Regions from separate parts of the Paenibacillus sp. FSL H8-0548 genome, predicted to be linked through region 2. Evidence: riboswitches for the same ligand, from Rfam matches in the RefSeq annotation. Region 2 holds a riboswitch; each other region holds the start of a gene.

Region 1 (7,970 bases), 880 kb from region 2:
TTGTTGAAAGCGGAGACGGAATGAAAAAGCGCGTAATAAGCTGCCTGTCCCCATCCTATCTCTTCTTGCCATCGGAGCGTCAGGATCACCGTCGCTAGCGCTTCAAATGCAAAAGCAATGAGCACCATGTAAAGTGACAGTTTGACCAATCCTTGCGCCGATGTCGAGTGAGTCGTTTGCTGGATGATGAGTCTTTGCTTTAATCCGATTTTTTTGCCCAAAATAATGGCCACCATGACGCCAAAGGTCATAAATCCAAGTCCGCCCACTTGAATCATAATCATAATGAGGACCTGCCCAAAGGTGGAAAAGACGCTGCCGGTATCGACCACGACGAGCCCATTTACACATATGGCAGAGGTAGCAGTAAACAACGCATCAATCAAACCGATTGATTCACCTGATACAGATGCTTGCGGCAGAGTAAGCAGCAAGGCGCCAATCCAGATTAGGAAGAAAAACACAATCAGGATCAGTAGGGGCGGATTCATCTTATTTTTCAGCCAGTCAACGAGCAGCACCAAGCGCCCGGATGTGGAGTGACGTTTCATACGGCTACCGTTTTCGTTCATGGTCCTCCTCCAAGTGTCGGATGTCCTTATTGCTGCCGATGATAAGCAGAATATCTCCGGTAAAGATTTTGTCTTCCGCTTTGGGAGATACATTCATATAATCGCCGGTTTTAATCGCCATGATGGTGCATCCATATTTGGCGCGAATATTTAACTGCTGCAACGAATACCCATTCATCGCCGGCGGCGCTTTAATCTCGACTAGATTGTACTCCGGGGATAATTCAATGTAGTCAATCAGATTTTCGGAGCTAAGTTGATGACCGAGTCTCGCCGCCATATCCCGTTCGGGGTAGACGATATGATCCGCGCCAATTTTGCTCAGGACATTACCGTGCATTTCATTTTTGGCTTTGGCCGTTACGTTCAGAACATTCATTTCTTTTAACAACAATGTCGTTAAAATGCTTGCCTGCAGGTCATCGCCTATAGCTACTATCCCATGTGAAAAGTTGCGAATACCCAGCTCTTTTAAAACGGATTCATCTGTGCAGTCTGCTTGCAGAGCATGGGTGGCAATAGCGGAAATATCCTGAACAAGTTGCTCGTTTTTGTCTACTGCCAGCACTTCATGACCGTTTTGAATCAAGGTTTTCGTTAAACTTGAACCGAACCGACCGAGTCCGATGACAATAAACTGTTTTTTCACTGCATTCACTTCCGTTTCTTTAATTACTTAAGGATTCTGTTAAGAGCCATTTAGAAAAGCAGAGTGGTCGAATCAACAATCACTCCTCTACTGACTCTCAGATATTTAAATTCCCCATTTATATTTAATTTTAACAGGCTGGTACTGAAGTCGGTATTTATAGCTTTGAAAAAACACCTTTTGTCACAGGCAGGCCGCGCGCTTCCGAATCTCCAATGTGATAATGCTGCTCTTTTTTGTATACGGAAACCGGTACTCCGGGTTTATGCATATCCATCGCTTGTTCTTTCATTCGCTGGACGGCTACAATGTGCAGGTCCGTTTCGCCTATGCGATGAAGCAGTTCATTGACGAAAGAACCATGCGTAATTTCCTGCCAACGCGTTTGCCCAGATTGTCCGATAATCAATTGAGTAATTTCAAGATGTGTTGCCGTTTCCGCTATCATTTCAGAGGATTTCCTATTTTCATTCGGTTTGACGATAAATGTTGCTCCCCATTCCTCGCATTTCAGTTTCCATGCCGCCATCATCCTTTCTTGCTCCGGATCAAGCTCATCCTCTTGTACAGGAATGACGCTTAATACGAACAGAGGAGACTGAAGGAGCTTAGCCAATTGACCGGCGCGGCGAATGAGCCGTTCTCCGTGCGGTCCGTAGTACACGCAAACCATCAGTTTTTCCTTGTTTTTCATAGTTTCAGCCCCTCTGATAAGGAAATTATTCTCTGAACAGCAAAAAAAACCTGGTCGCAGAGAAATTCTGCTACCAAGCTTTGGACTGTACAATACAGTGCGAAATAAACCAAAGTTGTAAGAGTATTCTCTCCCAAGCGCTGACGAGGTTAGCTGTCGGATTCGGGTTTGAGAGTACCCGTTCTTTCTAAGTAAGAAAGAATTCACCCCAGAAGCAGTATTATAAGCTTCGATGGTTCCCCCGCTCCTCCGTGAAGAGGATTAAGCGTTTATCATATGAAATTGTTGTCATTTATATTACGCCTGCATGTTTAAAAAGTAAACCGTTTCTTAAAAGTCCAACGAAACAGGTAGATATCGCTTTTGCGCAGCAGTGAAAATTTACTATTGTATGTTCATACGATGGGCTTCAATATTCGGTTTCACAAAATATAGAAATACAAGCGAGGAGGAATTGTTTGAAGTAACCCCCGCTTTCGGGACGGTCGGATTATCGATGACATACGCCCGATGTGAGAGTCGGATGTCTGTCATCTGTGGTGAATCCCAAAGCGAGGAATCCATCGCTTCCTCGCTTTGGGTAGAGCGACTCTTACCGCCCGAATCCGTCAGCTAACCTCGTAAGCCTGGTGTCCTGGACAGAGCTTGGATATTGCGTCTATGCCTGACGATGAGAGAGGATGATGGCACTTGTGATCACAAGTTTGACCACATGGGCCAATGCCTCTGTGGTTTTAAGGATGGTAAACAGACTGTATTGTGTCAACTCCAGCAGTGGATCGCCGATTTACCTTTGTACATCAAGGGTTTGTTCGGCAATTCAAGCTGCCAAAAATCGAAAACTATCTGATTGTGTTGCTGGAAAGCCAGGCTTTCTGCGTATTACTCCTTATGCAAGAGTGAGCACCGACACCGAAGAACAGTTAAACAGCTATAAGCCGCAAGTTGCTTACTATGCGGATATGGTTAGTCAGCGCAGTGATTGTATATTGGTGGACACTTTGAAATATGTTCGCTTGCTGAAAGAAAGGAGGATTGCTGTATTTTTTGAAAAGAAGAATATCAACACACTCACCATGGATGGCTAGTTGTTATTGAGCATCCATTTATAACCAGAGTATTCGGAGTACGTCCGTCTTCTTGCGTAAGCTCTTCGTCATTAAGACTTCTAGGAAATGGTGCAAATAGGTCTCCTTAAACAGGGGGAAGTGGGATGTATGTGTCCTTCTGGCTGTATGAGCTGCAAGTGGAAGCTAAAATATAAAATCTACTGAAAAAGTTCTGCTCACAAATCAAGAATCAACAAAAAAAATTTTCTGTAATAATTTTGTGAATTAAAGGGTTTTCGATACATGCGTCGAAATTTAACTATAAATGTCGATAAATGGATTCAAGAGACTTTAGAACTGAAATTATTGTTTTGTTAACTGTTCCATTATATATAGCAATATTAAAAAACAATAAGAATATAGTTGTATTTATATAAGGTAATCTGACTAAAACACATCACCGTTAATAATATGAGAGACTAAAGACCTAGAATTGTGTTCGCTCGAAATTACTACAACAGGAATTACATATTATTGAAAATTGCAATCTTTCTATGGGGGTCCTTCTTGATGCTGAAGCTATTACAACAGGTTATAAATGGAACTCGTGCTTGGAGCATGGATAAGCATCGTATCTCTATTGAACAAATCAATAAAGATTGTTCGAGGTTGCTTAATAGATTCCCTGATGTTGACCTTTCTCTGATAACAGACAATCTTCGCCAAAAAATTAAGAATGATACGCCAATACATAACGTTCGAATGGAAGCCTATTCGCTTGTAAAAGCCGCCTGCAGACGTGTTTTTGATTTAGATGTTCATAATGAACAAATTTTAGGTGCATTGGCAATTTACGAAGGTAATATAGCGGAAATGAAGACGGGCGAAGGTAAGACGATAACTGCTATTTTCCCTGCATTTCTCCAAGCACTAACTGGAAAAAAGGTGCATATCGCCACGGTGAATGAATATTTAGCGTTTAGAGATAGTGAGGGAATGAGCAAAGTATTTCATATGTTGGGCTTGTCAGTCGGTTGTCTTCGAAATGGAATGAACAATGAGGAACGGCAATCTCAGTATGCATGTGATGTAACGTATGGAACTCATTATGAATTCGGTTTCGATTATTTACGTGATCATTTAGTTAATCGGAAAGAGGATCGCGTTCAGTGCGGTCTGCATTTCTTATTGCTTGATGAGGCTGATAGCATACTGATAGACGAAGCGCGAACCCCGCTTCTCATTTCTTCTGCTCCTGGGAAAGGGAGCGACTACCTCGTGTTGATCGATCAGAAAATTTCCCTGCTCGCTGATGGAGACTTTGAATTTGATGCCATGGAGAGACACGTATCTCTTACCCATCAAGGAATAGACCGCTGTGAGCAGCTCTTTGGAATCCGGAATCTCATGAACCTTGAGCATAGTGATACGTATCATAAAATTCAGCAGGCGTTAAGGGCACGCTTTCTTATGAAAAGAGATATCGATTATGTCATTCGAATCAATGAGCAAGGAGAACAGGAAGTAGTTATCGTTGATCAAAGCACAGGAAGGCTCATGTTCGGACGAAGATATACGGAAGGGCTTCACCAAGCGATAGAAGCGAAGGAACGTGTGGTTGTCAATGGTCAATCAGCTACTCTTGCTTCTATAACCCTTCAGCATTTTGTACAGTTGTATGAAAAAGTTGGTGGAATGAGCGGTACTGCTGTTGAAGTAGAGTCGGAATTGCAAGAGGTTTACGGAATTGATGTGGCGGTAATTCCAACGCATCGTCCCATTGCCCGTAGTGATCAGGCGGATCTGTTGTTTTTTAATGAGGAGACGAAATATCGCTGGATCATGGATGACATTAAGCAAAGGCACGCCAAGGGCCAGCCAGTGCTCGTCGGAACGCCTGATATTCGTGCTTCAGAGCGGCTTAGCCAAATGCTTGCAAGTGAGAATATTTCACATCATGTGCTGAATGCCAAAAACGCTGAAAAAGAGGCTGCAATTATTCGAGAGGCAGGTATGGAGAACGCAGTAACTATCGCGACAAACATGGCTGGCAGGGGAGTCGATATATGGCTAGGACCTGGAGTTGAGGAAAACGGCGGTCTCCATGTGATTGGAACTTGCAGACATAATTCAGCGAGAATTGATAATCAACTTAAGGGACGCAGCGGCAGGCAGGGATCGGTTGGCAGTTCAAGGTTTTATATCTCGTTAGAGGATGACTTGCTGGTTAACTATTACTCTGATGATTTATTGGATGAGCTGGAAGAAAGCTTGCTGCCTATTGATCGGCCGATTACGCAGCAGAAATATATTGCGGCCATAAGAAATGCGCAGCGGGCTGCCGAATTAGAAGGCTTTGCTCTTCGCGCAAGTTTGATCGAATGGGACAAGCCCGTTCAGCAGCAGCGCATGATCTATTATCATATGCGAAATGATGTCGTTGATCGGGATTCATATAAGGAATTGCTAGTCTCCATGATTGATAAGATTACTGTTAATGCTGTGAACCGGAATTATCCTTCAGGATTTAGTGAGGAGCCTCCGAATTGGTTTCGACTGTTTGCTGAACTCAGTGCGATCTTTCCATCTCCGAAAGGTTTTATGCTGAAGCAGCTTGATCAGCTTACTCGGCGACAAACGATTGAGCAAATTAGCGAGCAGCTGTATCAAAGGCTGGATGAATGGTACGAGGCATCCTCAATAGAAATGGATGAGTTCGTGAAGCATGCTTCGCTCCGTGCGTTCGACCGCAACTGGATTCAATATTTGGAAGCATTAAACGTATCGAAGGAAAGCTCGTTTTATTCGGTTAGCGGGAGTCAAAAAGTGGATTATGAGCGAGAAACGGCTCAAATGTTTGAAGGGTTATTAGATACGATTCATAAGGAAGTGCTTACATCCATATGGGCTCGAGTGGATACTTCCTGACAACTGTTTTTGTCCACCTCGTTTTTTGAAGAGCCTAGAGGTTCTTGAGAAATATATGCATTCGATCATTTATTCTAGGAGGAATAGTATGACTGGTTATGAAGACGAACAAGAAAAAATGAAAGAATCAAAAATTAAGAAGAGACGTCCCAAGCAGGAGAAAAAATCCAATGTGGTTGGTACTGTAACAGGCGCAGTTATGATTGCAGGCGCAGTTCTGCCGATGATGCCGGCAATGACCGCTTATGCAGCTAGTACAGGGACGATGTCTGTGGACAAATCTTTTGTTGCTGTAGGCGAATCAGTAAATATTACGGTGACAGACACAAATAATGGAGACACCGTATTAAATACGGATTCAGGCTCAGTGCAAACAACGACAGTAGCCGTATCTTCGCCTGACGATGCTCTACGCAGCCCTCTGATGATTACTTTAACGGAAACCGGCGCGAACACAGGAATTTTTCAAGGCTCGTTGAAGCTGGTCGATACGAATACAACAAGCCCTGCTGCTAATGAGATTAAAGTTCAAAACAACAATGCCGTATCAATCCTAGATCCCAATTGGGACAATCCAGACGCTTTGTCGCCGATCGTAATCAACGTTACACGCAGAGACTATGCTACCGGTGCCGTAAAGCTATACGATAATGTTTCAAATAGCCTTATCAACTCGTTAGTTCATGACGGACAAGTCGTACGTGTGGAATTAACAGATGCTGACCTGAATACAAGCACAACGACCGTTCAAACCCGCGCGGTTAATTTGACGACAACTGCTGGAGTGAACGGCAACGACCTTATCCTAACTGAAACTGGGAACAACACAGGGGTGTTTGAGGGAACCTTCACGGTGGGCGACGATATTGCGCCTGCGCATAATGAGCGTTTTTATATTGAGTACGCTGATGAACATATGGAAAATACCTTGAACGGTACGGTTACCAAAACGTTATTATATCGTAATTTCTCCGCTGCAGCTCTTACAGTAACTCCTGGAACGGCAGCAACTAATGAACCGATAACGGTTGAATTAACTGACCTTGACCTGAATTTGGATGAAGCTAATGCAGAAAATGTAAGTGTTAAAATTAGCTCTCAAGCAGACTCTACTGGATTATCATTGACCTTGACGGAAACGGGTGCTAATACTGGTGTTTTCAGAGGGTCATTTGAAATGGAAGCAGGGGCAACCAATGCGGGCGCTCATAAAATTAGCGTGGCGAATAATGGTACGGTCACGATTAACTATACGGATTTACGCGATGCGGCTGGTTTGTCGAGTTCGATTACAGATACCGTTGTGCGCAAGGATCATACAACTGCAAATGTCGCATTGGATAAATCCTTTGTAGTCGTTGGCGAGACCGTTACGGTCACAGTGACGGATCTTGAATTTGCTAATGGAGCCAGCAATGAAAGCTTAAGTGTGAATGTTGCATCTTCAATAACTGATTCTGCAGGTATCGATGTATTCGTTACGGAAACGAATGATACGGGTGTTTTCACTGGCACATTCGTCGTTCAGGCATTCACAGATGCTAGTGCGACACCTAAGGAGCTAGGTGTGGGCACGAACCTAGAAATGATCACTGCTACTTACTTGGATAATCACAAGGCGGATAATACAAGCGGTACAGTAACCTACACAGCTCAGCGTAAGGATAGAATGACGGGGATTTTGAATTATTCACGTCTTTCGAGTCCTGACGGTGAGTTGATTCAAGTAGAATTGCAGGATACTGATCTAGATACGCTTTCTAATGTAGCGGAATCTGTAAATGTGGCAGTAAGGTCTACAGATGACGAGACGGGCTTTGTTCTGTCTTTGAAAGAAACGGGTGTAAATACGGCAATGTTTGTTGGAACGTTTAAGCCTGTGAGAACTGAAACTAACTCAACGAACAGTCCACAGGAGCTTCAAGTGCTTTCTTACGGAACGAATATGATCGTAACTTATACGGATTTCGCTCGTGCCAATAATACGCCGGGCAATATTGTTACTACGTTTGCTAATGTACAGATTCCGAAGATTACCTCTATAGCTGCGGCAGAAGCTGGAGATTTCGAGGTCGGTG
Region 2 (7,970 bases):
TTTACCTTGTAATTATATTGTTTCTATATCAGCTGCTTTGGGGCTTCTTCCTCTATCGATTCATCGATTCGATCGTTTCGCCGCTGCTGCGTCGTTATCCAAGCGCTTACCCTTCTGACGTTGCAGCACAGCTTTTCGTTACCGAAGCCCAGTTTCAACTGCTGAAGACCGATCTCATCTCTCCCTACGTTTGGACGCTCGGCAGCCTGCTGCTCATTCGAATGGTGCTCACTCCTCTATTTAACGCAGGTCTATTCTACTCGCTAAAACAGACGAGATCTGACGGAGGAACGCGCTTTCTGGAAGGGATTCGCAAAGCATGGAAGCCCGTTGTTCTTCTTTACTGGGTAGAATCTATTCTCTCGCTGGCCCCAGCCTGGTGGCTGCTGCCGCGCGCGCTCGAGTCTCTGCTTCAGAGCAGCTCCGTGCCGGAGCTTATGCAAACGGTACTGCCCGGAGCAGCACTATGGCTCATATGGGGGACGGTGCTGCACCTGCTGTTTCTATCGATGCAGCTTGGCGCAGCCTCTGGCGAGGGCGTCTTCCGCTCCTTATGGCTCGCTCTGCGTAACTTTCTCTCCTATGCAGCACTGTCGCTTATTATGTGGGGATTGGGCGCAGCTGCTGGCATTGTCGTCACCAGCGTATCCATGCTTTGGACCGGATTGTTCGCACTCATTCTGCATCAAGGCTATCATCTCGTTCGTACATTAATGAAAGTATGGACGATAGCAGCGCAGTATGAATACCTGCAATCGAAATGAATAACTTCATGCACGGCCCCTCCTCCACAATGATGTGGTCGCGAGGGGCTTTTTTATTTCTTATTTACCGCAACTAATTGTTGGAATTTATGTATAAATAGTTGACAGAAAATGATAATTGGGGGATATAGAAATGATGCGTAAAAAACTCATTATAATATCGATGGCGTTGCTCCTATCAGGCGGCTCATTAGTTGCCGCGGACAAACTATTTCAGAAGGTAACCATCCTTTATAATAATAATAAGCTGCAGGCAGACGATGGATTGCTGGTGGATGATAAGATCTATATCAATATTCGCTCTCTTAGTGAGCCTCTGCAGGCTTTTATCCAGTGGAAAAGCAGTGAGAAGAGGCTTATTATTCAGAAGCCTAATGTTCATATGTTTCTGATGAACGAGAAGCGTACAATGTTTGGTCAAGTCGATAAGGGCACGACTCAGAAGTTTCTAGTGCAGGCACAAATCGATAACTTAAATCTTGAGATAGATAGCTTCAAGGTGATGATTGTCGATCCGAACGATAAAGAAACTGTCATTGACAGCCGCAATCAAAAGGATAATGACTTTAAAGAATTCGTTGAGAAGGATACGTTTTGGTTCAGCTCAAAGGTCATCACCTATGATTTTAAATATGCAGGCAAATACAGGCTGCAGTTCTGGATGGAGCAAAAAAACGGGGATCCGCAGATCATCTCAGAAAAAGTCATTACTGCGAAATAATGAAGAAACTTATACTTCCTATATTTTAAAATAGCTACTCTGCGTTGAACAAGGAAGCCGTTCTTATGAACAGCTTCCTTGTTCTATTTGCACTTCGCTTGCGGCTAGCGAAATAGGTATTTATACATATGAGATATTTTTAATCTTTTGCAAAAAAGGTTACAACACCGCCGTTTATAGGCCGCTAGACTTGGTCCAGCGATATGCTCCCAAAGGGACAAATCGGTATATTTTACACGATATCCACATAATAAATGAAATTGAGTTCATTCATTTGGTTAGAAAGTACTACTAACAACGGTTTTATTACAGTAAACACGGATTAATGAATGAATAAGCCAAAAGTTTACATGAGAATTATTAGAATTTGCCAGTAAAAGCAGGAGATGATTGAAAATAATCGAATAATTCTCAACAGCAGTAAAAAAACAGCCTAATTCCCTATGGGGAAACGGGGGAACCACTTTGGGTGAATTGATTCCGATGTCTGATCCATTTTGCAGCGTCTGAGGAATCATAGGGAGCCTTCAACCGAACCCCACAGCTAACCTCGTCGGCCTTGGAAGGAGCTTCACAATTGAAAAAGGTTACCGCATTACTAATGGGTCTCGTACTCCTTCTTGCTTTTCAAGCGGGAAGCGCGTTCGCAGATTCAAAACTGAACGGATTTATCGATGGTGTGATTGGTACCCCGTACAAGAGCGGTGGAACATCGTCGAAAGGCTTTGATTGCTCTGGATTTACAAGCTATGTGTTCACTAAAATGGGCATCGAGCTTCCACGTACTTCCGTTGCGCAATCCAAAGCAGGCACGAAGGTCGATAAGACTGATCTAATTCCGGGAGATCTTGTGTTTTTTGACACCGTTGGTGGCAACAATAGCAGTGTATCCCACGTTGGCATTTACATTGGAGACGGTAAGTTTGCTCATTCATCCTCGAGCAGAGGTGTTGTAACAGACAAACTGAACTCTTCCTATTATGAAACTCGTTTTGTGACTGCTCGTCGTGTCATGAATGATGAGTCTTTCGAAGCATTTGCTAACGAAAAATAGAGTAACCTGGCCCTTCGCAGTAAGGACTTTATAGGTAGGCTCATTCAGCAAAGCCGCAGTTTTTTGTCCTGAAACGACAAATGACATGCGGCTTTGCTGTTTCATCCCAAGCTTTTCGCGATATCTGAAAGGAGCACTGCTTGATGTACTTATTCATTCATCGCAAAGATTTGCGTACTGCAGATTTGCGGGCATTTGACTATTTAAAGAAAAAGGATACGCCCGGCATTCATTTGCTCATCATAGATCCCATTTTAATCGGCGGAGGCAGGCTAACCAGCCATAGCGGCAGAAATTTCATGGCACAGGCCGCATCTTTGCTGCACAGCTATTTTAACGAGGACAGGGAGCTTCATGTGCTCTATGGGGACCCTGCCTTAATAACAGAGGCGCTTCTGCAAGCCCACCCCATTGACGAGGTTGTGGTCCATGCAGACTACACGCCTTATGCCCGTAAGCGGGACGAGCAGTTGCAGCAGGTTACTCGTAGTCTAGGGCGTCGCTGGATGCCCCTTGCAGATGCAGCACTTGCTGATCTCGAGGCTTTCCCAGCATTCGCGCGTCGACAAGAGACCTACAAGGTGTTTACCCCCTTCTACCGGATGTGGAGCAGCTTTATGCTGCAATGCTATAGTCCGATGGGCGAAACAACGATACAGCAGCTTTCAACTGTAAAAGAATTGAACAGCACTATTGCACAGCAGTTTGAGCTGCCTAATTCCATATCCTCTGCACTGGGCGGTACGAACGTTGAGGGATTGCCCAAATCGCTGCTGAGGCTCGATCGCTTCATGCGTGAACGTCTTGCTTCCTATGCAGATAGCCGTGATTCCTTTGCAGAGGAGCTTACGAGCGGGCTCGCTCGCTTCTTGAATACAGGCGCGATCTCGTCGCGTCACGCTTATGAGCAAACACAGGGCTTGCCCGGAGCTGAAGCATGGCATCGCCAGCTTGCATGGAGAGATTTCTATTTGTATCAAGCCATGTATAATGATGATTATTTCAGGTACGAGCAGCAAACAGATCTGTCTGCCTTGTCAGATAAGCATTTTGAAGCATGGACTTCCGCTGCAACAGGTATTCCGATTATCGATGCCGCAATGACCCAGTTAAGCCGTACAGGAGAACTGCCAAATCGCTTGCGAATGGTTGTAGCGATGTTCTTAACCAAAAACCTGCTCTGCCCCTTTACGCTCGGGGAGCAGCATTTCCGTCATCATCTCAGCGATTATGACAATACACTTAACCGCGGAGGCTGGCTATGGTGCTCTTCGCTCGGCTACGATGCTGCGCCTTATTTCCGAATTATGAATCCAGCACTTCAGTCGCAAACGCATGATCCCAGCGGCAGCTACATCCGGCGCTGGCTGCCTCATTTGGCTCATCTGTCTGATAAAGAGATACATCAGCCACAAAGCGGCGCTATCGTAGATTTAAAAGCATCTCGCTCTAGAGCCATTGAGGTATACAAAACGATACTCAAGTAATTAACTTCAATGAATGTAACGCAGTCATTTGGTTAGAAGCCTTGATTTTAGATCTATAATAATAATAAAACCTCCACAGCAGCTTTGAAACAGCAGTTGTGGAGGTTTTTCACATAAATATGAAAAAATAAGAACCTATATAAGTTGAATTTAACAAAATGAAGTTATAGCGAAGCGAGAAGATTGTTATGGAGAAACGAAGTGTTCGCCTTTGCGGCCTTATTCTTACCTTTAAATGTTTTAGGAAATCAAAGAATCTGGCTGCAACAGCGATCGTAAGAATGAACTTCTCGCGCAGCGACCAAAACGCAAATGTTTAGTTCAACTTATATAGGCTTTGTTTTCTTCTGCCCCTATGGCCATTCTTCGCAGCACTTGTCTTCTTCCTAGAACCAGCATAGCAGCTAAAAGTAAAAGCATCAGCACAACGAGTGCGCTTATATACCATAATGTAGACTCAACATTATATTGATCCATAAACCAGCCGGTTAAGCGTGGAAAAATAGCTCCTCCAAGCCCGCCGAAAGCGACCAGCAGGCTCGTTGTCCGCTCAGTCATGCCCGGAATAAGCTCATTAGCGTAGACTAGTGCAATTCCGAATATACCAGCGAAGAACAATCCGCTTAACGCAACCAGTACGAGCATCCAGCTTAGTTGCCCTAAGACAGCCATTAAAATAAAAATAATGGAAGCTCCTGCCGTTGCGATCAACAAATATCGCGAATATCCCATACGTTCAGCCAATACGCCAGCGAATATGCGGCCCAGCACCATCGTACCCCAGAACAAGCTAAGTACAGCAGCAGCACTAGACTCCCCTACTCCCGAGCGGGAAATAAGAATCGATGGCAGGTAATTTGAGAAGCTCATTTCCATGCCTACATAAAGCATAAAAAACAATGCCGATAGGAGTAAAAAAGGCAATGCTTTGCGCGGATAACCGAAAAAAGCAGAGGTTTGTGCCCCCTCAGCACTTGGTAATCTCTGAGCTGCCGCACTTTTCCCTTGCTCCGAAGTAGAGCGTGAGCTAACGCTGAGCTGATCATCCAGCTCCCCGAAGGACATCGTCAGCCACATTACAAATATAATGGCTGCCATAGCCGCAAGTATAGGGAATGAAACCTGCCATATGTTATTTTTGATCAAATACGCAGCCGCAATCGGGATTAATAAGGCGCCAACCCCAAAGAAGGTTTCCAGCTTACTCATTGCCGAGGCCTTCCCGTTCTTCGCCATATCGATAATCATGGCGCCAACCACTGCTTCCGTCATCCCAAATCCGAGTCCAGCAAGCGGGGCAATCGCAAGCATCCAGCTCCATGGAAGCAGCAAGCTATAAGCCGCTTCGCTAAGCGCCAGTATGCCAATAGCAAGCAGCACAGCTCCCCTCTTGCCCATTCTCGCCGTAATGGACGGCGCCAGCAGCACACCGACTAAAAAACCAAGAAATTGATTCATAATCCATTGGCCGCCATCTTTATAGGTTAGGCCGTAATGAGCAATTAGCTGCTCTAGGATAGACCCGCCTACCACATGGGCAACCCCAATAACTAAATAAGACAAGCAGCCAAGCCAAATTAACTTTTTCATATCTAAGCTTCTCCTTATTTTTCGCACATTCACCTTGCGCCAATCTGATATAATAAACCTGTTTCAATTGTCGTTCATCTGATAGGAAGCCATATCCAAGCGGAGGTATTTACCCCATGACAAATCATCAAGGCTCCAAACATTATAAACGAAATCCGCTCGAAATGACCATATGTCCAATGAATCCCCTGCATGCACAGGAAATATGCAGCTGGACATACGAATCCCCGTATCATATTTATAATTGGCCCGCTTGGGAGCATATGCAAAAGGACGGAATCGAGTTTGGCGATCCCGTCCTGCGTGCAGCGCAATATACAGCCGTTATTGACAATCAGCAGCAGCTGATTGGTTATGCTCAATTTTTCCCTATAGCAGGCGTAACAAGGCTTGGACTCGGAATAATTCCTGCGCTTTGCGGACAAGGCCTAGGGCCCGCTTTCACAAGGCTTATCGTAGCGGAAGCCCGGCGGCGTGCGCCAGAAAATGAAATCGATTTAGAAGTGCTCACTTGGAATACGCGAGCCGTGCGAACTTATGAACAGGCTGGCTTTCATATTGCGGATACCTATCCTCATCCGAAGTCAGACCTCTGCTCCGACTGCTACTGCATGGTATATGAGCCATCTGAGCATCATAGAGGCTGAGCCCCTCGCTCCGTATCCTTTTGATCCATAAATAAAATAAGTCCCGGTGCAATCAAGACGGACACGGTCCGGATCCAAGCTGGTGAATCCAAATCCGTATACGCTCTAGAAATAATGGCACGTCGATTCTCGTTTAACTGTACCAGATTAGGAACAAAGTAAGGGCGCCAGCTCCAGTTCGCACCGCGATACTGCTCTTCACGTTGCCAGCTCATATCCGCATCGCGGTAATAGTTGGATGATAACTGAATACCATCCTCGTTACATAAATATACTCGGATACAATCATGATAAAGCTCGGGCAGCAGTGCCTCGAGCCATTCACCACTATGCTCGGTGAATCGCACCCTTGAAGCGGTTTTCACAAGCTGCTCGGCTAGACTCTCGAATTGGCTTTGCCAATAGCGCTCGCTTCCTAAATAATGATGCAAATGCTGCTCAAGCTCAGCCTCAACGATCGTTGCAAAGCAATCCGGCGCAAGAAAGTCAGGCTCTGCTCGCGCAAACATAAATCCCTGCACATAACGAGCCCCTAATTGTATAGAGCGAACCAGATCCTCCCTCGTCTCTACACCCTCGACAAGCAATGACGCTCCTACTTGCTCCGCTAGATCAGAGAAAGAGCTTAACACGCCAAAATAACCGTCATGCGTTGCACTCTTCTTAATCATATGAATATCGATTTTAAGTAAATTAGGCTGAATTTGCGCAATGCGGTCTGTATCGCTAAAGCCGCTGCCGACATCGTCAATCGCAATCATACAGCCTCTCGCCCTGTAGATATCCACTACGGCTCGAAGCTTCTCCGTGGAACCTGAAAAGCTTTCTTCTGTAATCTCAATGACAATTCGCTTCGGATTAATTCCATATTTATCAAGCAAGGACAATGTGTAAAGCTCTCCGTTTTCCTCATAACGATAGATCCAAGACGGCTTTAAATTAATAAAGAGCATCGGTTGCTCTTCCATTAACGATAGCTTGGAGAATGCCTGCTCACGCAGTATCCGATCTACAATAATATGATCCTCTTCCGGGACCTGTTCATTGCAGAAAAAAGGACCGAGGCTGCGAACAGAGTTATGTTTAACTGCCCTTCCAAGCACCTCATACCCTATAATCCGTCTTGTATCCATCGCTATAATGGGCTGATAAAATGCGGCTAGCGTTTCACCGTTTAAATCAAGCCCTTTCGGAAGCTGCAGCGATGATTGGCACTTCTTCATAGCGCTCTCCTCTATGTCACATGTATGTTAGTTTATATATCACGTATATTAAAGAACATTGTAATAGAGTAGCTATGAAATGTAAAGATACGGTATTAGCCCCTATCCTCCCGCTGGAAATAATCCGTCTACATTAGATCAGCCTAATAATTTGCGTAACCTTCTCACCCTGCGAAACCTCAATGACATGATGCTTGCTATTGTACGTAATGGTACCGCTTCCCACCCCTATAACGGGATCCTCACCCAAGCCGAAAAAAACATCGTCCGCTAGCGCCTCCATCACTTCATGACGATCCTCGGCAGGCAGCACCGACCATTCCTCAGGCTCCATTTCAAAAAAAGTATAGCTATCCTCAATTTCCGCTACTGCTGCTGTAAAATCCTTCAAAATATCCGCATATTCTCTAGCATGTCTAACGCCCATTCGTATATACCACCTTTATCGTCGTCATTTTTTGTACATATCTCTCTACTATTCTAC
Region 3 (7,970 bases), 1.8 Mb from region 2:
GTGAGCCGTCAATATCACATGAGATTCGTCTTGCATGGGCGTATTGACTCGGAAATAAAGGAGCAATGGAGGCGCTGATAAACATTTTCCCGCCAAGCACCTTATTGATATGAGCCATACCTTGATTGTACGCCTGAATGCCCGTTTGAACATTGGGGTCAAAATGCTTGCCCTCGAAGGAGCCATGGCTTAGGAAGTCAATCTTAATATACTCATATCCGTAATCGAGAAAGCGTTTGAAATAATATTCGATCCGCTGCTTAGAGCCAGGATGAGTCGGATCGATCGCGTAAGCGCCGTCTACTTTCGGCAGCGGGCTTCCGCTTTGATCCCGCAAAATAATATCGCCATACGTATATTTCCCATCTGTGCCCTCTACAACCTGACTCATGTTATCGCCCCAATATACAAATGGGCCATAATAAATGCCGGCTTTTTGCCCGTTTTTGTTAATAACCTTGACTACTTGCTTAAGCTGCTCCTCGGACAGGTTATCCCAATAGGAATCCAAATTAATATAAACATTGCCTTTGTTCGAGAAGGAATTTTTCTGCAAGTTTTTCTTGAAGAAATCAGACACAGCGACTACTTTATCGTAGCTTAAATCACTTTCGTATGCGCCCCAGCTATTCCAGCCCACGGGTACACCCTTCGGTACGCCATGCTTGAATGACAGCGGCGGAGCAACCGCAGCGTTCGCTTGGCCGAAGCTCTCAAGGCCTACGCGGTAGTCGGCATAGTAGCCAACGAGAATTTGCGGTGAAGTAAGCGTCGTTCCCGTTACCTTTCCATGTGGAATCGTATCATGCGTCGAGGTAGGGGAAGTGAAACCGCCGTATACCTTGAGCTTGTTTAAACGATCCTCAGAACCGCTCCAATAGATTCCTGTTTTCCATTTATCATGCGTGACCGATCCAATGATCAGTCCATTGCGGCCTGTATTATCATAAATAGCAGTCAATTCTGAGCTCACATAATTATTATTGTTCAGGCTCGTATTTATCGTCCGAGCTTGGTATCTGGACCACGCGTCATTATCGAACGGAGCGACCAGCACTCTATTATCCGAGTGGCTTCCAATATCGATTCCACCCTTGGCATTAAGTACAAGAGGTGCCATATCATTCGTGCTGAGTGTGTCTTTACCCGTTACTTGTTGACTAATTAGAAAATAAGGCAAACGCTCATAGATTTGATAAATTTGCTTCATCGTCGGCAGGCCGGACTCTCGATTCTCAATCGTAACCCGAATGCCTTTGCCATGACCGTCATTTATTTTCTCAATTTTTTTCATGGAGAACAAATGCTCAGCGTAGTTTTTGCTGTCGAGCTGCTTGTCCAATTGGATGCTGCTGTACAACCCTTTGGCGATCGTCTTGTTGTTCCATTCGAACGCTGAAAGTCCTGACTCCGTGTTATAAATGATTTTGTAGACGCCGTTTGTTAAAGTGACGCCTGACTTATGCTGCTCCACTTTAATCGAGCCAAATTTGCTGGAATCGATTTGTTTGCCAATATTGCCGATCCCATCCACATCACCCGGATTCTCGCCCGGTGCCTGTGAGCTGATGATTTCAATTTTATCAATATCCGGCGACCAACCGCCATTATCATCAAATAAAATGGTATTGCTGCCCGCTTGCAGCTGTACCTCTATACTGAACATGCCAACCGTATCCCAGTTCGCAGTCGCAGGCGGGGAATAGGTCTCTTTCTCACTATTGTTCACGCTAATGGCAAATGACCGAGGATCGCCGGAAATGTAGCTAACCTTTAAGGTATAGACCCCCTCTGCTGGAGCAGCAACCTTTTGGAAAAGCAGCGATGATCCGCCCCAAATGTCGCCTACCTTTTTTCCATCGGAGCAATCCGTCTCCGCTTTGCAGGAGCGTACGGCAGAATTGCCGGTCAGCTTATTGCCTTGTCCTTCCGCTTCATACACTTGTCCGCTTCCAGCAGGCGGTTCATTCGGATCTGTGCCCGGACCAGCATTCAGCAATTTCAGCTCGATCTTGTCAATATCCGGCGCGTATCCCCCTTCATCATCGAAACGAATGACGTTCTCTCCCTGCCGAAGCTCCAGCTGGATCTCGTAAGTCCCTCGCGTGCTCCAATCTGCCGTTTTCGGAAAATCATAATGATCGGCTCCGCCGCCGTTCACACTGACGGCTAGTGATCTGGGATCGCCCGATATGTAATGCACCGTCATCGTATAGATCCCTTTAGTATCCACATTCACAGCGTTGAATTGCAAAGCAGAGCCGCCCCATAGACTGCCTACCAGCTGATTGCCTGAACAACCAACCGCAGGCTCACAGTCCTTCACAGCTGCTTTGCCACTAAGTTGATTAACGGCTGCCTCCGCCTCAAAGGATTGACTGCTTACGGCGGCTCCTGTCGTCTGGGCCTCGGCTATTGTCGCTGTAGCACCCATTGCCGTTTGAAATAACACAAACAATGCAAAAATAATAGACAAGCCTTTCTTGAATTTAAAACTACTCAACATTATTTCCTCCTCTTACTCGTTTAATATAAAGCGCTTTCTTTTTAAGTTTAAGGGGGAATCTAATGTCAAGCTATCCAAGAATGTTACGATTCGTACTCCAAACCCGCTAACTTTCAAAAATCCATGTGGTGGAAATTTACGGATAGGCGATGTTTACAACCGACAGTTTCTGGTTTATTATAGACGTCAGTTTTTTACAGTCCGTAATATTTACAGATACAGAAATGAAGAGTATAATTAGGAGTACACTATTCACGCTTAATTTTTCGAATGAAAAAACGGGGGAACCAACGCGAGCGATATTCATCGTTTCGCAAGGGGTGAATCCAGGGATTTGTAACCCTGGTAGGGCATTCTCTCTTGCCCGAATCCGACAGCTAACCTCGTAAGCGAACAAAGGAGAGATTTATTTATGTTAACAAACTGTTCAAATCATCTCCAAATTTTCACAGAACAGACCCCTTTTTTATCCGTCTCTCGTATTGAGCTGTTCGTCATCCCGGCTCTCGCTGTCGATGCCACAGGCCATCGCGTATGTCTCCGTTTAACAAGCAATCAGGGTATAGGCTGGAGCGAGCTATTCGCCAGCGACACCGAGGATACGATTGACTTGGACAGATGGAGCGATCTCCTTCAAAGCTTTATCGGCAGTGTCCCTCTTGCACCTCTTGACCATTTTCAATACGACAAAACGGATCAGGACGGGCGCATTATCGAATTATTCGCAACAGCCGCTCAGCATATCCTTGCAAATTCCGCCGATTCGTCTACGTACAAAACAAATCTTGAAGAATCTGTTTTGCGTCAACGCTCTGTCTCTTATGTCTCTTTAGATTAATTGCGTTTAACAAAAAAATAAGACAGTCCAGAACAATTAACGCGCTCTGGGCTGTCTTATTTTTGTTGTCGTTATAACCAAACCTATCTAACCAGCCAACCGCCGTCAACAGCCAAAATGTGGCCGTTCATATAATCAGAGGCTGCAGATGCTAAAAATACTGCTGGTCCGATCAAATCCTCAGAATTGCCCCAACGTCCTGCTGGGATACGCTGCAGGATTTGAGCACTGCGTACAGGGTCCTCACGAAGCGCCTCCGTATTGTCCGTACTCATATAGCCTGGCGCGATCGCATTTACCTGTAAGCCTTTGGCCGCCCATTCACTAGCAAGCGCTTTGGTAAGCCCTGCTACCGCATGCTTGCTGGACGTGTAGCCCGGAACATTAATGCCCCCTTGGAAAGTCAGCATCGATGCGATATTAATAATTTTTCCTGAGCCCTGCTCAATCATATGCTTGCCTGCAAGCTGTGAAAGAAGAAAAACAGAATTCAAATTCACGTCAAGCACGGCTTGCCAGTCCTCATAGCTATGCTCTGCGGCAGGCGTACGACGAATAATACCCGCATTGTTGACCAAAATATCGATTCGTCCCAGCTCATCCACTGTACGTTCAACAATACCCGCCAGCTTCGTGCGATCCGATACATCCGCTTGAATCGTAATAGCTTTGCGTCCTAGCTCTCGTACTGCATTCGCTACCTTATCAGCAGGCGTGCTGTTCGTAACAAGTGCTACATCGGCACCCGCTTGCGCAAGTCCTAGAGCGATTGCTTCGCCAAGACCGCGTCCGGCGCCTGTTACGATAGCAGTTTTTCCCGTCAAATCAAACAAACCCATCGGATCAAGTCCTCCCTTTCGTTCGCTTCCCGCTATCTGAGAGCGCCGCTTTCATCATCCGTATAGGAAGCGCCTCATATTTCTCTGCTACCTCTTGCGAAATTCCATCATCTGTAATGATGTAGTCAATCTCGCTCAGTTCAGCAAAAGTAATTAAAGCGCCTTTATCGAATTTATGGTGATCAGCTAAACAATAAACAACCTTCGCGTTGTCCATATACAGCTTCTTGAGCTTAGCCAATTCTTCTGTAAATATCGTAAGCCCGTATTCAAGGTGAATACCTGTCGTAGATAGGAACAGCTTATGAACGTTCAGCCGATTTATCCACTCCTGTGATTCAGCACCGATAAGCAAATTATTATGACGATAACCGCCTGGTATAACAAGCCTCACCTGGTCCTTCATCGTAAGCTCACGAATAATGAGCAAATCATTCGTCAGCACCGTTACCGGCATATTAGGCAGTTTCTTCGCCATCTCAAGCGTCGTGCTGCCTGCATCAAGCGCAATAATATCGTTAGGCTCGATGCAGGAAAGCGCAAGCGCAGCAATGGCCGACTTCTCTTGCCCATGCTTACTGTTTGGGAACTGCAGCGGATACAGGCTATTCTCGCTCCCCTGCTCTACTACAGCTCCGCCATGCGTCCGCTTGAGCAGACCCTTCTCTTCGAGCCTCTCTAGATCCTCACGAACCGTCTTTTCTGTAACGCCAAACTGCTCACTAAGCTCGGATACTTTGACCGCGCCAAGCTGCTCCAGTTTCTCTATAATTTTGCGATGCCGTTCAGCAGCAAGCATGGTACACCCCCCTGTAGCGAATACTTCTATTTTAGCTCGCTTGCAGGTACTGCGTCCATGTCTGTAAATGTATAGTTCTCGCCTGCCATTGACCAGCAGAACGTGTAGTTGCTCGTACCAACTCCGGAGTGAATAGACCAAGGCGGCGAAATGATCGCTTGCTCATTGGCTACAACCAGATGCCTTGTTTGCGAAGGCTCGCCCATCATATGAAATACGCGTGTATCTGCATTCATATCAAAGTATAGGTATGCTTCCATACGGCGATCATGTACGTGAGAAGGCATCGTATTCCAAACGCTTCCTGTTTTCAAGCTAGTTACGCCAAGCATCAACTGGCAGCTTTGAATGCCGTCTGCATGAATATATTTGTAAAGTACACGCTCATTTGAAGTTTCTTGTGAGCCAAGATGGGACGGATTCGCTTCCTCTACCGTCATTTTGCGTGTAGCGATTTCTTTATGTGCAAGCGCGGAACAGAAATACAGCTTTGCAGGGTTCTCTTTATCAACGCTTGAAAGCAAGACTTGGCGTTTTCCTTTACCAACATAAAGCACTTCAAGCTTGCTTAGCTCATAAACCTCGCCATCCACAGAAATAGAAGCTGGTCCGCCAATGTTCAAGAAACCAATCTCACGGCGCTCCAAGAAATATTCTGTTTTCAGTGTTGCAGAATCCTCAAGAACAAGAGCTTCGTTTACAGGTACTGCTCCGCCAACGATCATGCGGTCATAATGCGTATATGTCATTTTGATTTGATCCTGCTCGAACAGGCTCTCGATCAAAAACTCACTGCGTAGTCGTTCAGTATCATATTGCTTTACATCGGTAGGGTTTGTAGTATGGCGTACTTCCATTGGGATAAAACCTCCTGTTTTGTTTGTTTTCGTTCGTTTATTAGTGTAACACACATTTACGAACATTAGTAGATGGTTTTATTTATATGTTCCTCCCCCCTGTAGGATGTGCCTACAAATAATAGAAAGCCCGTCTCTTAATCCCCATAGAGGAAAAAAGCGACAGGCTTTTTATTATTGTTTATTTTTCAATATCCAGGAGGCCACGTCGTTGATAACTTCTTGGGCCACATGGCCAGGATAGTTATATTCATCCAAAGTACCCTTGCCAACTCCATCATATTTGACGAAGAAATGATTTAAATCAGGATAGAGCTTGAATGAAACATTTTCTTTCCCTTGGAACAGCTTCTTCCATTCAAGAAAATCTTTATCCGAATAAACCTGGAAGTCATTATCGCCTTGCAGAACCAAGAGCGGCTTAGTCAGCTTGACTGCATAATCACGGGTGCTATGAGCGTCCATCTCCTTGAAGTAGGTTGCTGGAATTCCGAATACAGTTGATGACTTCGCTTCTTCTGCAGATAAATTCGCTATCATTTGCGCACGCTTATATTCGGTTTCCAACCAGACTTCATTCGCTGCCTTGGCCTCGCCATCTTTCATTGCTGCAATAAAGCTGGCGTTCTGATCGTAAACGATTTCCCACAAACTTCTCGGAGAACCAGCCAGCAGCACGAGGCCCGCAAAATCACCGCCTTCCGCATCAATTCGCGGCGCCAGCATGCCTCCAAGGCTATGTCCGATCACAAATACCTGTGTCTCATCAATTCGAGCATCCCTCTTCAGCAGCCCTGCCGCGGCTATGGCATCGTCAACGGTTTCCTCCTTCACCGTTATGCCCGCAACTTCTTCTGCTGTAAGGGAGCTTCCGTGTGTATAGGTGCGTTTGTCATAGCGAAGTACCGCTATCCCTTGTTCAGCCAGCCCCCATGCAAGGTCTCGGAACGGCGTGTAAGCACCAGCCGTTTCATTGCGATCGCTAGGTCCGGATCCATGCACAAGCACAACCGCAGGTACGGGTCCAGCTGCATTTTTCGGCAGCGTTAACGTTCCTTCAAGCGGAAAGCGAGACGTTTCGCCGATGATAATCGTTTCTTCTGTTACTCCAGCAGGAGCCTCGCCATCAAGCGGTGCAGGCTGGATGAGTATACCGGTCAACAGACCTGTACGATTAATCGTAAGCGTCAGCTTCATATTCATTTGCTCGAATCCCAGAATCGAAACAACCATTGTTCCTCCATCATCGATGGGGCTTGATGAAAGTGAGACGATTTTTTTATATTCACCAGTCTGCTTTAAAACTTCTTTCCATGTTGCATCTAGAACGGGCAGTGGAATCGCTTTCTGAAGTTCTTGGTCAAAATAATCATTCCAAAGCTGCTCATAGCCGCCTTTATTCATTAAATCGATGACTTGCTCAGCAAGTATCTCGGTATTCAGCTCTATTTTGGAAATAGTCAGCTTTTTCGTTTTCTCATCATAAACCGTTTTAATGCCCAGTTCTTTAGAGAAAAACGATAGCGGCACGTATGTACGGTACTGCTTGGTTGCAGAAGCTGAGCTGAAAGCGTGAGCTTTACCGTTTATGGAAATCTGGCTCTCACCAATCTTGAACACAGCCGTTAGTTTATCCGATGTAAGTCGAACTTCATTTTTAGCTTTTTCATAGGAAACCTTCATCCCCAGCCCGCTGGCAAGGTCGCGAACCGGCAGCATCATTTCACTGCCCTTCCAATAAGGCTTTCCATCTGTGAACACAACTTCCTGTCCGTTTACAAGCACACTGATATCAGCGGATGAGGCAGTGACGGATTGAGCGTTGATGAACAATAACAATACTAAGCCAGATAATAACCATTTTTTCATGAATGAATGTCCTCCTCTAATTTGTTTGATGCTAAACGCAACATCTTTAACCTCCCAACACGATGGAGATTATGATGACAGCTACAAGAATAATAAGGATTAACCATGCAAGAGGATGGCCGAAATTAAGCGTCCAGCCGATACCGAAGCGTTTCTCTAGGAATAGAGCTGGGTCTGACGGATTGTAATAAATGCTGCCCAGCTTCCAGTGACGATCATTGTCCGTCGGCCCTGTACCAATAGAGCTTACCGATCCCCCCGG
Region 4 (7,970 bases), 2.3 Mb from region 2:
AGAAGAAGGATATCGCTCAGTGGTAGGGAAAGCTGCTAAAGCGTCTACCTTGTCCAAAATAAAGCTTCTCCGCAGCCAAGATACTATTACATCTGATTTCATCATTAAGGCCGGTGGTGGCGCACATGAGCCGCAGGATGCGCTGGACCTGCTGCAGGCTGGCGCGAATGCGATTATGCTTCATAGCGGTCTCGTTTATGCAGGGCCAGGGCTGCCGAAGAGAATGAATGAGGCTATCATCTACGAGCAGATTCAGCATGAGCCGGCCCAGACGGCACCTTCCTTCTGGAAGCATTGGGGCTGGATGTGCCTGCTTGGCATCGGGATGATTATCGGTGGCGTGATCTCTTGGATAGTTGCAGCAACGACGGTACTGCTGCCTTACGATTTGTTATTTTTAAATATGACGTTGGACGAGCTGCATCTGGTGAACCACAATTTGCTGCATTTTATGTCCCATGATCGAATTACGCTCTCGGGCACGATGATCTCCATAGGAATTATTTATTTTCAGCTTGCTAGGCATGGATTGCGGCACGGTCTCCACTGGGCGAGGACGGCGCTGGCTGTATCGGGAATAGTTGGTTTTTTGAGCTTCTTTTTGTACCTTGGCTATGGCTATTTTGATCCGCTGCATGCACTTGCCGCTGTTCTCTTATTACCGATGTTTCTGCTATCGATGCGAAGAAATCCGGATCAGCCATATCGGTTGCCTGTCAATGTAAGGAATGATTCGACGTGGCGCCGTGCGATGTGGGGTCAGCTATGCTTAGTTGTACTAGGCTTTGCGCTCGCAATTGGTGGGTTAACGATTTCGGGGGTTGGTATTTCGCAGGTGTTCGTTCAGTCGGATCTTGTTTATTTGAACACCTCGCATGCCGAGCTGAACGAAACGAATTTGAAGCTGATTCCGCTGATCGCTCATGATAGAGCGGGCTTTGGCGGCGCGCTTCTATGCGATGCGCTCGCTATTCTGATCATTGCCTTATGGGGGATTCAGCCGGGAGCAAGATGGTTATGGTGGACGCTTCTGCTTGGGGGAATTCCAGGCTTTTATGCGGGCCTCAGCGTACATTTATCTATTGGATATGTTGATTTTTTGCATCTATCTCCGGCATTATTTGCGCTGCTGCTTTATGTGCTCGGACTTATATTATTGTATCCTTATTTGATGGGAAGCGGGTCAAGAGGAGCTTATTCCAAGCCATTGCCTAGTGAAGTGAACGCAAGCTAAACGGCTGCGGAAGTGGAGTAGTACCAGCGGATAAAGCTGAAGAATGCGTATTTAGCAACGTATAAGCACTACTGTGTATGGCGTCTATCCTGCACTCTAGCAGGATAGATGCCATTTATTCGCGCTTGCAGAGGCCTATGTTGCACTCCATGCAGGATAGACCTCTGATTACGAGCGAAAAGGATCTATGATAATCGATTCTACTGCGATTATGCAGGATAGATCCCTCATAGTGGCTCAAATACACGAAGTTACTGCAGGAGTGCAGGATAGATCCCTCATAGTGGCTCAAATACACGAAGTTACTGCAGGAGTGGAGAATAGGAGGAGGCAGCAGCTTTACGGATAACGTTCGCAATCTATGATACTATTCTATTGCGGCGGTAGTCTTAAAAAACCGAGGAACGTGAACAGCCGTTATGCCCGATTCGAGGGCAATAAAAAAAGGAGCAGCAGGCTGCTCCTTTTTCCTTATGAAATGATGAATTTCACGATAACCGCTGCAGCGAAAATGACGGTCATAAAACCGAGCATTCCGCCAAAGCCGAATACGACATCCATCAAGTCATGGCGAGGCTCTTCGTTATAATGCTCGCGCGGGTCTCTTACGTTTTCCATCGTTGACGTCCTCCTTGAAAAAGACCGACTGCTTCAATCACAACCTATACGGCCGTCTTTATGTAGTATCGGTTTATTCAACTTATATTAGTATACCCAAACAGCCAAACAGTTGTAAAGCATCTACAGGTGACAATTGTAAGACAAAGAGCGGCTTATTTATGCTAAAATGTGTACAGAATCTTTAGGCAGTCGGAGGCGAGAGCATGGAACATCAACAGACGGATCGGGAGCTGGCAGAGCAGCAGCTTGCAGAGGCAAAAGCGACGATACGGAACAAGCTAGCCTTGCTCCCCGATCAATCAGGCTGTTACCTCATGAAAAACAGCGAGGGCGTCATTATTTATGTGGGCAAGGCGAAGGTGCTCAAGCACCGCGTACGCTCTTATTTTAACGGCAGCCATAATGGGAAAACACAGCGTCTTGTATCGGAAATACGCGATTTCGAGTTTATTGTTACCTCTAGCAATATGGAAGCACTCATTCTAGAATGTAATTTAATTAAACAATATCACCCCAGATATAATGTTCTGCTGAAGGATGACAAAACTTTTCCATATATCAAAATAACGAACGAGAAGCATCCGAAGCTTGAGGTTACGAGGCGGATCGTCAAGGATAAAGGAAAGTATTTCGGTCCCTACCCGAACGCCTACGCGGCTCAGCAGACGAAGAAGCTGCTCGATAGGCTTTATCCGCTGCGCAAGTGCAAGACGCTTCCTGAGAAGGTGTGCTTGTATTACCATCTTGGACAATGTATCGCGCCTTGTGAGTTCGACGTAGAGCAGACGGAATATGATCGGATGATCCAAGAAATATCACGTTTTCTTAATGGCGGACAGGATGTAGTGAAAATTGAGCTTCAGCGGAAAATGGAGGAGGCTGCGGAAAATCTTGAATTTGAACGAGCCAAGGAATTCCGTGATCAGTTAATCGCTATCGATGCGGTAATGGAGAAGCAGAAGATTACGATGTCGGATGCGCTTGATCGTGATGTGTTTGGCTTTGCCGTGGATAAGGGCTGGATGTGCGTGCAAATTTTGTACATGCGGCAAGGCAAGCTTATTGAGCGGCATGGGTCTACTTTTCCGTATTATGGCGAGGCTTACGATGACTTCATTACGTTTGTGACCCAATACTATAGTGATAATCCAGCGCTGCCAAAGCAAATCTTGCTGCCGCTGCCTGAGGAGCTGGAGCACGATGAAGCTGAAGGAGCAGCAAAGTCAGAAGAGGATGAAGCAGCATCGTCGCATGCTGATGATGTGATTGCCTCGCTGCACAGCTGGCTGAAGGTGAAGGTGCTTATGCCGCAGCGCGGTCGCAAGAGCGAGGTAGTAACGATGGCGACGAACAATGCGAAGGTGATGCTAGATGAGAAATTCCGTCTCATTGAGCGGGATGAGGAGCGCAGCGTCAAGGCGTCAGAATCGCTCGCAGGCTGGTTGGGGCTTGATGCGGTGCATCGGATCGAAGCGTTCGATAACTCGAACATTCAAGGGACGAATCCCGTGTCGGCAATGGTCGTGTTCATCGATGGCAAGCCAGACCGCAGGGAATACCGCAAATACAAGGTGAAGACGGTTCAAGGACCAGATGATTACGAAACGATGCGCGAGGTCATACGGCGCCGCTACGAGCGTGTGGTGAAGGAGGAGCTTGCACCTCCTGATCTGATCGTGGTCGATGGCGGGAAGGGACAAATATCGGCTGCGCTTGATGTGCTTGAGAATGAGCTTGGCTTATCTATTCCGGTATGCGGCTTGGTGAAGGATGCCAAGCACAAAACGGCACAGCTCATGACTGGAGATCCGGCTGAGATCGTGCCCCTGCCCCGGGACAGCCAAGAGTTTTATTTGCTGCAGCGCATTCAAGATGAGGTGCATCGCTTTGCCATTACGTTCCACCGCGAGCAGCGCGGCAAGTCGATGGTCGAATCGAAGCTCGACTCGATTCCGGGCATTGGAGAGAAGCGCCGGAAGCTGCTGCTCAAGCATTTTGGCTCGATCAAAAAAATAAAAGAGGCCTCAGTCGAAGACTTTCGGCCTCTATCTATTGGGGATAAATTAGCTTCGCAAATTATAGCTGCTCTAAATGAGGAGGAGCCGTCGTAACTGGCGGTTTCTTCTCTTTTTTGTGGCTGAAATATTTCAGTACAAAAGCTATGATGACAGGCAGCACCGAGAAAAAGATGGCTGAGATGATATTTGGTGCCTGGCCAATGGTGAGCAAGGATAGGCCCACGGCTATGCTGTTAAAGATAGCATGTGTGAACATCGCTGTAATGAAGCCGTATCTGACAAAAATAAAGCTGAACGCCAGTCCGATAATGATCAGCTCGATCAACCTTGTCGAAGATGGATAGAACGGATAGGTCACATGCCCAAGCGCCCAAAACAAGGTTGGCAGCAGCGCTGCAGCGAACGTGTTTTTGAACCATTTGCGGAATAATCCGATACCGAAGAAGCGGAATACAGCCTCTTCAGAAATAGCGGCAGCCCAAGCGAGCACTGGCATGAGCCACAAAATACCGATATTGTACGGAGACTGCGTAACGTCTGTTGTATCCCAGGTACCGATCGATAGCTTTAAACCGATAAAGATAACGGCCTGCACCGCGAATAGAATGATCGCGAACAAATAAGCTAATCCGACGCTGCGCCAAACATAGTCGCCGTAGCCCTTTTGTCCAAAACGCGGCCACAACGAGCGGCCCTGCGCCTTCCAGAGAGCATCGCCCGCGACGATCGAGAAGTAGATGGATGCAGCCATCGGTATGGTTAGCAGAACGGTGAAGATTGCAGTAATCATCGTCGCTTGGCCAGCGATTTCATTTTCCCCGAGCGAGGCTCGAATGCCGTCCAGCACATTTAAATTCATGATTAGATATGTAATAAAATAGACGATGGTCAAAATAACTCCGTATTTGAACGATGTAAATCTTCGGTATAATACGGCATAAATAATGGCGAGAACAAATAGCACGAAGCTCATTAAAAAGTAGCCGAAGCCGGTTAGGTAACCCGCTATTTTATCCTGATTTTTCACATAGCTGATATAGTCATCAGGAGCAACGAAGGCAGGCTTATATTTAGTAATCACAGTTCTACCATTCAAGCTTATAGCATCGACAGTAAGAGCGAGTTTAGCCTCTTCGATGCTGTATTTCTCGGATGCCTTACCCTGCCATTCCCCTGCTGAATTAATCTGACTATTATTAAAATCGATACCACTGAAGCTTTGTGCGGTCAGAAAAGCGATGATATCTTTGGTTTTATCGGCTTCAGTTAGCTCCTCTCCAGAGACTTTCAGATTCCATGCGACAATTTTTTCGCTTTGCATATGAACATATACATGCCCGTAGTTGCCATTTGTAAATTTCAAATCGACCTGATAGGTATCCGTTGGAAAGCTTTGGTCAAATTTGTCGCTGTACGTTTCAAGCAGCTTGTTTTTGGATAAATAGCCATAAAAGATTTTATCGGTTTGGTGTACCGCTTTGGCTGACTTCACCTTTATTCCGGTTTCCTTCTCAGCAAAGGCAGCGGCTCTGTTCTCGGCTGTGGATTTTTCAATGACCTTCATGTTCAATTCACCGGAAATCATTGAAGAGATCATTGGATAAATCTCAACTCCGGCATAAATAATAAAGCAAGCTACAGCAGCCCATAGAAAACGTTTCCATTCGCTAGGCTTAATTGAATCAATCATTGGTTCACCTCAACTATCGATATAATGAAAAGCATATCCTATAACATTAACATATAAATCCCTGAATTATCCAATGCAAAAGCATCATTTCCTTCAATAACACGCGAAATAACGATGTCCACCAAGCTTAAGGCGGGCTGTATGCTTCCCATGCCTGTTTTTGAGCTAAAATCGTGCTTAATGTCATAAAGCCCTCCTTTAAATTAAGACCGCTTTGGGATTATAATCGTTAACATCATACTAATCGCATAGCTACGCCGAATTTCCTAAGGAAAACGGGGGAACCATAAAGCTGTCAGCATTGACAGCATGGGGTGAATTTTTAAAGCGGGATTTATCCTGCTGCAAAATAGGGCTGCCTGTCCAGGCCCGAATCCGACAGCTAACCTCGTAGGCATCTGGAACAGGACTCATCGCACAGAGCACTTGAGTTTCAGTGCTTTTTTTTATGCTTAAAAAGCGATTTCTTACCTTACCATAACGAAGATGAGGCTGCTTAATGAAGGTAAACTGGAATGTTCTAAAGTGGTCGCCCCCACGGATACTTGTCAGTGGGTTTGCTCTTATTATATTACTGGGTGCTCTGTTATTATCCATGCCATTTGCATCGGTAGAGGGGCAGCGGCTGCCTTTTCTCGATGCGCTGTTTACAGCGACGTCGGCCACTTGTGTGACAGGGCTGGTTGTCGTCGATACGGGAACCTATTTTTCCGTTCCTGGTCAAGTCATCTTAATGTGTTTATTTCAGCTTGGCGGTCTAGGCTTCATGACGATGGCCACCTTGGTAGCACTTGCGCTGCGCAAAAGGATTTCACTGCGTGAGCGGCTTTTGCTTCAGGAAGCGATGAATCAGACGAGTATGGAAGGCATCGTGCGTCTGATTCAGCGGGTAATCGTTTATTCCTTAACGATTGAGCTTGCAGGTGCTGTGCTTTTTGCTATTCGATTTGCTTTTGATATGCCGCTTGGTCGAGCCTTGTATTTTGGCGCATTTCATGCGGTATCCTTATTTAATAATGCCGGGTTTGATATTTTTGGCGAGTATCGCAGCTTAACGGAGTATGCTTCCGACCCAATGGTCAATTTAACAGCTGTGCTGCTTATTATTACTGGCGGCTTAGGATTTATCGTTCTATCGGATCTAATGGAATATAACAAAAAACGGAAGCTTTCATTGCACAGCAAGGTTGTATTGTCGATGACGGGCACGTTAATTGCTGTGGGCACGATCGTTATTTTTATATTCGAGTTTTCCAATACGAAGACGCTTGGTTCCATGGATTTTGGTGGGAAAATCTTGTCCTCCTTCTTCCAATCGGTAACGCCGAGGACCGCGGGTGCCAATACGCTTGATTATACGGCGCTGCGGCAGGCGACGATGTTCTTCACCATTATATTGATGTTTATTGGCGCCTCTCCAGGCTCCACAGGCGGCGGGATTAAGACGACTACCTTTACGACCTTGGTCGGTGCAGTGCTTGCCATGATTCGCGGACGCGAGGACATCGTGTTTTTCCGGCATAGGCTCGGCAAGGATAGAATTTTTAAAGCGCTGACGATTACGTTGATTTCACTAGGACTTGTCATTATCGCAACGATGGTCCTGTCCATGACGGAGAAGCAGCCATTCTTGTTTTTGTTGTTCGAAGCTACCTCGGCATTCGGCACGGTAGGCTTATCGATAGGTGTTACGCCCGAGTTAAGCGCAGTTGGAAAAATAGTGATTGCATTTACGATGTTTGCCGGACGACTAGGCCCACTGACGTTAGCTTACGCGCTAGGGCCTCGTACAGAAAAAGAATTGTACCGGTATCCAGAAGGTAAAATTACAATTGGTTAGGAGATACAGTAAGTGGCGACAAAAAAGAAGCAATTTGTAATCATTGGGCTTGGAAGATTTGGCTCAAGCTTGGGCAGAGAGCTTATCCAGCTTGGCAACGAGGTGCTGGGCATCGATAAGGATGAGGAGGCCGTCCAGGAAATGAGCGGCGCACTCACTTATGCGGTATCAGCGGATTGCACAGATGAGGAATCACTGCGCTCGCTTGGTGTTCGGAACTTCGATTGCGGAGTTGTAGCCATCGGAGATGACATTCAAGCCAGCATTTTGACAACGATATTGCTGAAGGATTTAGGCGTAAAACAAGTTGTAGCGAAGGCAATAAGCGAACTGCATGGGCGTGTGCTGGAGAAAATAGGTGTCGACCGGGTCGTTTATCCGGAGAGAGATATGGGAATTCGAGTTGCGCACCAGCTCGTTTCTCCAAACCTGCTGGATTATATTGAGCTATCCAAGGAATATACAATTGCCGAGCTGGCAGTTCCCGCTTGCTTGAATGGGAAGTCGCTGCATGATATTAATCCGCGAGCAAGATTCGGATGCAGCATCGTCGCTATTAATAAACCC

The links. Region 2 has a riboswitch for cyclic di-AMP ahead of MHI37_RS00670 (C40 family peptidase). Riboswitches for the same ligand answer to the same signal wherever they lie in the genome.
Region 1: linked by a shared signal. The riboswitch ahead of MHI37_RS04290 (universal stress protein) and the one ahead of MHI37_RS00670 (C40 family peptidase) in region 2 are both predicted to bind cyclic di-AMP.
Region 3: linked by a shared signal. The riboswitch ahead of MHI37_RS08000 (hypothetical protein) and the one ahead of MHI37_RS00670 (C40 family peptidase) in region 2 are both predicted to bind cyclic di-AMP.
Region 4: linked by a shared signal. The riboswitch ahead of MHI37_RS22315 (TrkH family potassium uptake protein) and the one ahead of MHI37_RS00670 (C40 family peptidase) in region 2 are both predicted to bind cyclic di-AMP.

What each region holds. Positions count from the first base shown of each region.
Region 1 covers NZ_CP152049.1:1,008,821-1,016,790, forward strand. Annotated here, with positions in the region: gene MHI37_RS04280 (TrkH family potassium uptake protein) at 1-572, opposite strand, end outside; gene MHI37_RS04285 (TrkA family potassium uptake protein) at 556-1,221, opposite strand; gene MHI37_RS04290 (universal stress protein) at 1,379-1,915, opposite strand; cyclic di-AMP (ydaO/yuaA leader) riboswitch at 2,039-2,193, opposite strand; gene MHI37_RS04295 (hypothetical protein) at 2,596-3,003, shown strand; gene MHI37_RS04300 (DEAD/DEAH box helicase) at 3,535-5,892, shown strand; gene MHI37_RS04305 (hypothetical protein) at 5,981-7,970, shown strand, end outside.
Region 2 covers NZ_CP152049.1:131,503-139,472, reverse strand. Annotated here, with positions in the region: gene MHI37_RS00680 (hypothetical protein) at 1-764, shown strand, start outside; gene MHI37_RS00675 (hypothetical protein) at 898-1,485, shown strand; cyclic di-AMP (ydaO/yuaA leader) riboswitch at 1,906-2,059, shown strand; gene MHI37_RS00670 (C40 family peptidase) at 2,063-2,539, shown strand; gene MHI37_RS00665 (deoxyribodipyrimidine photo-lyase) at 2,683-4,026, shown strand; gene MHI37_RS00660 (MFS transporter) at 4,348-5,616, opposite strand; gene MHI37_RS00655 (GNAT family N-acetyltransferase) at 5,733-6,263, shown strand; gene MHI37_RS00650 (EAL domain-containing protein) at 6,251-7,486, opposite strand; gene MHI37_RS00645 (hypothetical protein) at 7,620-7,913, opposite strand.
Region 3 covers NZ_CP152049.1:1,891,626-1,899,595, reverse strand. Annotated here, with positions in the region: gene MHI37_RS08005 (carbohydrate-binding protein) at 1-2,506, opposite strand, end outside; cyclic di-AMP (ydaO/yuaA leader) riboswitch at 2,752-2,913, shown strand; gene MHI37_RS08000 (hypothetical protein) at 2,919-3,344, shown strand; gene kduD (2-dehydro-3-deoxy-D-gluconate 5-dehydrogenase KduD) at 3,428-4,183, opposite strand; gene MHI37_RS07990 (DeoR/GlpR family DNA-binding transcription regulator) at 4,188-4,982, opposite strand; gene kduI (5-dehydro-4-deoxy-D-glucuronate isomerase) at 5,009-5,839, opposite strand; gene MHI37_RS07980 (alpha/beta fold hydrolase) at 6,014-7,708, opposite strand; gene MHI37_RS07975 (DUF5808 domain-containing protein) at 7,755-7,970, opposite strand, start outside.
Region 4 covers NZ_CP152049.1:5,138,756-5,146,725, reverse strand. Annotated here, with positions in the region: gene MHI37_RS22335 (hypothetical protein) at 1-1,234, shown strand, start outside; gene MHI37_RS22330 (YqzM family protein) at 1,706-1,852, opposite strand; gene uvrC (excinuclease ABC subunit UvrC) at 2,059-3,966, shown strand; gene MHI37_RS22320 (CPBP family intramembrane glutamic endopeptidase) at 3,932-5,563, opposite strand; cyclic di-AMP (ydaO/yuaA leader) riboswitch at 5,809-5,975, shown strand; gene MHI37_RS22315 (TrkH family potassium uptake protein) at 6,063-7,403, shown strand; gene MHI37_RS22310 (TrkA family potassium uptake protein) at 7,416-7,970, shown strand, end outside.